Regions from separate parts of the Leucobacter sp. NPDC058333 genome, predicted to be linked through region 2. Evidence: riboswitches for the same ligand, from Rfam matches in the RefSeq annotation. Region 2 holds a riboswitch; the other holds the start of a gene.
What was found. A riboswitch is a leader RNA that binds a small molecule or an ion and turns the genes downstream of it on or off. The one in region 2 is predicted to bind thiamine pyrophosphate.

Region 1: another riboswitch for thiamine pyrophosphate. It lies ahead of ACFWHR_RS05500 (thiamine ABC transporter substrate binding subunit); the one in region 2 lies ahead of ACFWHR_RS08155 (ABC transporter substrate-binding protein).

The regions. Positions count from the first base shown of each region.
Region 1 covers NZ_JBHXHV010000001.1:1,163,469-1,166,863, forward strand. The annotation lists gene ACFWHR_RS05490 (epimerase) at 1-74, opposite strand, end outside; gene ACFWHR_RS05495 (DUF6350 family protein) at 174-1,931, shown strand; TPP riboswitch at 1,938-2,047, shown strand; gene ACFWHR_RS05500 (thiamine ABC transporter substrate binding subunit) at 2,041-3,150, shown strand; gene ACFWHR_RS05505 (ABC transporter permease) at 3,155-3,395, shown strand, end outside.
Region 2 covers NZ_JBHXHV010000002.1:40,145-43,539, forward strand. The annotation lists gene ACFWHR_RS08150 (ABC transporter permease) at 1-116, opposite strand, end outside; gene ACFWHR_RS08155 (ABC transporter substrate-binding protein) at 120-1,214, opposite strand; TPP riboswitch at 1,246-1,346, opposite strand; gene ACFWHR_RS08160 (YkoF family thiamine/hydroxymethylpyrimidine-binding protein) at 1,410-2,072, shown strand; gene ACFWHR_RS08165 (glycerophosphodiester phosphodiesterase family protein) at 2,122-2,961, opposite strand; gene ACFWHR_RS08170 (cytochrome P450) at 2,995-3,395, opposite strand, start outside.

The DNA of each region.
Region 1 (3,395 bases), on a different contig from region 2:
AATCCGCCAGCGCCGGCGACGACCACCCGCCCGGTCGATGCTGCGCTCGCGTGGGGTTCCGCTGGTGAGGTCATCGACGCCCGCCCTTTCCATACCGTGTGGCCACAACACCCTTCACCCTACGGCAGCGTGGCCAGGGGTTTCGGGGGCGTCGGCCGAGTAAGATTTTGGCAATGAGATCCTTGGTGACCGCGATTATCGCCGCAATCGAGGCGGTCGCTGTGGCGCTCGCTGGCCTTGCCATCGTCGCCATCCCCGCGACTCTGGTGTGGGTCATTACTTGCGGGCTCGCGGCCGAGCCCGCATCGGTTGCGGCTGACATCACGGGTGTCTGGCTGCTCGCGCACTTCAGCCCGCTGCATTTCTCGGTGTCGGCAGAGGCAGCGCTCGGCTTGGGGCTTGCTCCACAGGCGCTCAGCTTCACGCTGTCACTCGCGCCGCTCGGCATCACCCTGTTCTCGGTGTTGCTCGCACTGCGTGCCGGGTGGCGGTTTGCCGGCAGGGGCGGAGTCGGTGCGATGGGCGTAATCGGCGGTGCTATTGGCTTTGGCGGCGTAGCCCTTGCCGCGGCGGCGCTCACCGGCCCGCTCCTCGCGTGGCCGGTGTCGCGCGCGGCGCTCGTCGCTGCCGCGGTGTACGGTGCCGCGTCGGCGCTGGCATTCTTGGTGCGAGCTGGCCGCGATGCGCATCCGTGGTGGCAACTGAGCGTGCGGCGCGTGCTGCAGGGGTTCGAGTATGTCGGGGTGGGGTCGGCATCAGCGCTGCCCACGCGTGCCGCCGAAACGCTGCGTCTCGCCGCCGCCGCGCTTGCCCTGATGTTCGGCCTCGCCGCACTCGGCTTCACCGTCGCTGTGGCAACCGGTTACGCCGACGTGACCGCGCTTACCCAGGGCTTACAACTCGACCCCATCGGATCACTCACCCTGTTTCTCGTGCAGCTGGCGTTCGTGCCGGTCGCCGTTGTCTGGAGTCTGGCGTGGTTTGCCGGCACCGGCTTCGCGATTGGCTCTGGAAGCTCGGTGACGCCCTTCGAGACGCTGCTCGGCCCCGTGCCCGCGCTGCCGATGTTCGGGCTGATCCCGGACGGCTGGGCTGATCGCGGCGCACTCGCGCCCGCGATCCTCGTATTTGCAGCACTCGTGCTGGGCGTCTTCTTTGCGCGACGGCCAGCGTTCCGACGCATGTCGTGGGGTGCCGCGCTCGTGATTCCTCTGCTCGCTGCGGCGCTCACGGGGCTCGCAGTGGCGGGCCTGAGCAGGCTCGCGGCGGGATCGATGGGTCCGGATCGCCTCGCGGAGAACGGCCCTGACGCCTGGCTCACCGGTGGCGTGCTCGCGCTTGAAGTCGGCGGCGGCCTACTCGTCGGCGTCATCGCCGGTCGCTTTGACGCGGCCAAGGTGCGAGCCTCGCTGCCCGAAGCTGTGCCGGGGCTCGACGCCGTGCGGCGGCTGCGCGACGGCGTCGCTGCGGCAGCGACGTCGAACGCTGCGGCCACGCCCGGTGCGCCCGCCTCAGCGAACGATCGCGTAACCGTCGCGGATGACGACGACGAGGCCCGCTCCCGCGTCGCCGCCGATTCCGAGGTCACCGCAGACTTTACGACGGCGGTCGACGAGGCGCTGGAACTGGCGGAACGTCCCGCGACCGAGGACGCGATCGCCGCCGAAGAGACTGAAATGGTCGCTATGGTCGACGAAAACGACCATTTGAGTGATCTCGACGAAAGTGATGCGGTCGAGGAGGGTGACGCGGCCGAGGAGGGTGATGCGGTCGAGGAGAAGGATGCGGTCGCGATCGAGGAGGGGAGCGACGAAGCTACGCTGCTGCGGGCGTACGCGTGGGATGCCGAAGTGGCTAGTGATCCGGAGCCTGAGCGGGAGCCAGATGCTGGCCGCCGAAGCGGTTGGCGCTGGCCGGGGCGCGGGCGCTAGGGTAAGAGGGCAATCCACGGGAGTCCCGACGCGCGGGGCTGAGAGGGAGCACGCGAGCTCCGACCGTTCAACCTGATCTGGTTCATGCCAGCGGAGGAAGGACGCCTCAATGACGCCTACACCCAATATTCATCGCGCGAGACGATTCGCGCTCACCTCGGTGGCCGTGGCAGCCGCTCTCGGTCTCACGCTTTCGGGATGCGCGACCGGTTCGGCCGACGACACCGATTCTGGCTCCGCAGACGGCGGTGACGCGAAGAAGGTGACGCTCGTCGTGCACGACTCGTTCCCCAACGACGACTTTGCGAAGGCCGCGAGCGCGGCGACTGGCTACGACGTGCAGGTCGTGTCGGCGGGCGACGGCGGCGAACTTACGAACAAGCTCGTGCTCACGAAGGGCGCGCCGATTGCTGACGCATTCTTCGGCGTCGACAACATCTTCGCCTCTCGGCTGCTCGACAACGACGTGGTGACGGCGTACACGCCCGACGATCTGCCTGACAGTGCCGGCGAATTCGCCGTCGACGGCGATACGAACGCCGGGCTTGTGCCGGTCGACCGCGGCGCGACCTGCATCAACGTCGATACCGCCTGGTTTGCGGAGCACGATCTTGCGGTGCCCGAAACGTACGAGGATCTCACGAAGTCGGAGTACAAGGACCTGACGGTGTTGCTCGATCCGACGGCATCGTCGACGGGGGCCTCCTTCCTCGTGGGGACCGTTGCCGAATTCGGCAAAGACGGTTTCACTGACTACTGGCAGAGACTCGTCGACAACGGAGCCCGCATCGAACAGGGGTGGAGCGACGCCTACTACGGTCAGTTCACGCAGGGCGGCGAAGACGGCACGAAGCCGATTGTCGTGTCGTATGCATCGTCCCCGGCATTCACCGTCGACGAAGCGGGCACCGCTTCGAGCACCTCGGCGCTGCTCGACACCTGCACCACTCAGGTCGAATACGCGGGTGTGCTGCAGGGGGCCGAGAACGAGGTCGGAGCTGAGGCGGTCGTCGACTACCTGGTATCGCACGAGTTCCAGCAGACGATTCCCGACGCAATGTACATGAACCCCATCGACGAGACCGTCAAGATGCCAGCAGCCTGGACGAAGTTCGCCCCCGAGCCCGCTTCGGGGCAGACGCACGACCTGTCATCGCGGGAGATCGAGGCCGGCCGAGAGGGCTGGCTGAAGACGCTGAGCGAGCAGATCGGGCTCTAACCTGGTGCGCCGCGGGGGTCTGGCCACCCGACGAGCCGGACTCGGCCCGTGGGGTGTCGCGACGTGGACCCTCGCGACGGCCGTGCCGCTCGCGTTTCTCGCGCTGTTCTTCGTGTGGCCGGTGCTGTCGCTCGTCGCGACGGGCTTCGTTACCGACGGCGTGCTCGACCTGAGCGGGGTGCCCGAGGTCTTCGGGGCGGCACGCACGTGGCGCGTCATCGGGCAGACGTTCGCACAGGCGGGGA
Region 2 (3,395 bases):
GACACCGCCTGCCACGCCGCGAGCAGCAGCAAGAACGCGACTGCCGGGGCGGCGACGGTCGCCAGCGCCCCCGAGGCCCGCGTCGTGGCTGGCCAGAATTGCCGTGCGCGAATCACGGCTTAACCCAGGTAGTCGTTTGAGTAGTACGCGCTCCAGTCGGGTTGCGACGTGACCTTCTTACCGTCGGCGTCGACGAGCAACCCGCGATTGAAAAGAAACTCCCCGAATTCGCTCCACGACTCAGAGTTCGCCTCGCCGATGTTGCGACCCGGCGCGGTGAGGTAGTCGTCTGCGAGCAATTGTGCGCTCTCATATACCAGATCGGACGCGGTGCCGAGGGTGTCGGGGTTTGCGGCAATCAGCAGATCAGCGGCCTTGTCCGGGTGTTCGGCCGCGTACGCGTATCCCTTGGCGACCGCGTGCACGAAGGCTTTCGCCTGCTTCGGGTGCGCGTCAAGATACGCACTGCTCGACACGATGCCAATCGCTTGCTCATCTGGCACGCCGAAGTCCTGGTACTTGAACGCCCGGTACGGGTGACCATCGAGCTTCGCCTGCAGGTCCTCCCAGGTCGCGATCGACAATGTGAAGTCGATACGGCCCTGCGACAATGCCTCGTACGATCCCGTGTCGAGCGACACCTCCTCGAAGTCGCCCTTCCCACCATCACCCTGGATCGTCTCGCGCGCGAGCGCGGTGTAGAGCGGCGATCCGAACCCGCCGAATGTGTGCCCGTCAAGATCGGCGGGGCGCGTCACATCGGAGCGGTCACCGAGCACGACGAGCCTGCCAGAGTCGGTCTGCGTCACCCCGAACACCGAGACGAGGTCGAGGCCGGCGGTGCGGGCCATCTGCACGCCCGACTGCCCGCCGATGCCAAAGTCTGCCTCGCCGGCGGACACGAGCTGGGTTGCGGGGGTGGAGGCGTAGGGCAAGACTTCGACGTCCAGGCCAGCGTCGGAAAAATACCCGAGCTCGTCGGCAACGTAGACGCCAATGTGGTTGGTGTTGGGTGCCCAGTCGAGGGCGAACGTCACCGGGGTGAGCTTGCTGTCGCCGCCCGCGCCGCGCGAGGTGTCGGCGCTGGCCGCGCAACCCACCAGGGCGAACGCCCCTGCGGCGAGCGCGGCCGTCGTGAGGCGAAGCATGCGGAGTTGGTGCTTGCGGGTGATGGCTGATGCGGCGCCGTCGGCGCCGGAATTGCGGTTGCGCATGTGTGCGTGCCCCTCTGTAATGGATTGGGCACGGGTTCGTAGAGTGTCTCCCTGCGCTGGCATGATCCAGATCAGGTTCGACGGTCGAAAGTTGAGTACTTTCCTCTCAGCCCGGCCTACCGGACTCCCGTGTGGGGCCCACCCTAGCAAGCTTTGTTTTGCCGCGGGGCGGCTCATGCACCCTAAGGTGGGGGCGTGACTTCTCTGACAGATGACCCCGCTACGGTTCTCGCTTCCGGCATCGACATCACCCCGGAGCAGTACGGCGTGGGTGCGCGCTTCACGCTCTCGGCGTATGACTCCGACTACGTGCGCATCATTCTCGGCGCGCTCGGCGGGGTGGACGCATCGGGTCTCGCCACTGAGACGAACGATATTTCAACGTTCGTGACCGGCAGCGAGCAGCGCGTGGCACAGTACCTGCGCGACGTCATCGCGGCGACGGCAGCGAGCGGCGCGCACGTGTCAGTCGCGATCCTGTTGTCCCGCGGATGCCCGGGTGAGCTGCAGTGCGCGCTGCCCGCAGGGGTTTCGGCGCTCGGCGCGGCACCGGTCACCCTCGCTTCGACCGGCATTCGGGCGAGCGCTCACTGGTCGCTGTACCCGTTGCTCGATGCGGGCGCTCCGAGCGGATCAGCAACACCGGCCGATCACATGACCCCGATCTACTCCGCAATCGAACAGGCGAAGGTCGAGGGTGTCTATTCGGGATCCGACCATTTCGCGACCCGTCTCGACGGCGACCTCGCCTCAGTGCTCGAGACCGTGGCCAATGCGTGGATCGCCGTTGGCGCGACCGTGCAGCACGTCGCGACCCACGTGACGCTGTCGATCAATTCGCCCTCGCACTCCGGGTAGCTCGGCATCGAGCGCGGCGGCTGCGCAAGTGTGGTCAGCGCTGGTGAGGTCAGCGCTCGCGACCCGGCCCACTGCTCAGCTCGCCCCCGAGCTCGTCGCGAAGCGTGGCGAGCGCGAGATCCGTGCGATCGGTGATCACGCCGTCGACCCCCATCGCCGCAAGCCTTCGCATGTCGGCGCTGTCGTTGACCGTCCATACGTGCACTTCCACACCGTTCGCGTGCGCCGCTCGCACGAGCCTCGGTGTAAGCACCCGCAGCCGGCCCTGCCGCTCCGGGATCTGCACCGCGTCGAACCCGGCGAGTGCGCGCCTCGCCGCGGTTTCCGAGAGGCGCGCGAGCGCGACCAGTAGGCGAATCAGTGAGCCTTTTCCCGGCGACGTGGCTGGCAGGATCGCGGGGCGCTCCCCCGCCGCAGCCTTGAGCGCGGCCCGCCGGTACGCATCGGCAAAACTGGTCACCAGTACACGGTGACCGTGCGTCGCCACGATCCGCCCGAGGGGCGCGGCGACGGCTGCCGCCTTGACGTCGATGTTCCAGCGAGCGTCGGCGAAATCCACGAGCGCGTCATGGAGGGTGAGCAGTCCACCGCGGTCGGCGAAGAGCGCTTCGAGCTCGACGCGATCCACATCTGATATCTGTCGTGGATCACCCGTCACCCGCGACAGGTCGGCGTCGTGCGCGAGCACGACCTCGCCATCGCGCGTGAGATGACAGTCGGTCTCCAGATAGCTCGCTCCGGCGGCGAGCGCTGCGGTGAAGGCCGCCCGCGTGTTCTCGGCGATACCGGAGACTGCGAGCTCGTCCGAGACCCACCCACGGTGTGCGATGACGCGCGGGCGCGCCGTATCAGCAAGGTACGGGTGCGGCACGTGCGGGACCGGTGGCATGCGATCACCGTACCGCGTCGGCCCCATCGTGCATTAGTGAACTGGGCAGCCGCCCGTGCTTCCCGCTGAGCGCACTCGCCCGCCGGAGCGTGGTTTGGTCGGGAGGCGGCGCCGATTCACTTCGAGACCCTCGTCGAGCACGCGCAGCCGCGGGTCGCTCAACGTTGCGACCGCCGACGCAAGCCCCGCAATCGCGAGCTTCTCGCCCGGGCAACGATGCCCGTGCTGCACGCTGGCCCCGCCGTGAGGAATGAACGACTCGATCGCTTCGTAATCGTCGACGCCGAGGAATCGCGACGGGTCGAACTCGTGCGGACGCGTCCACGACTGCTCATCAGTGTTTGTTCCGAGGATGTCGAGCACCACTCGGCCGCCCTCGGCAACGGTTTCGCCGTCGACCTCGATGTCAGCGAGCGCCCACCCCGGCAGCACCG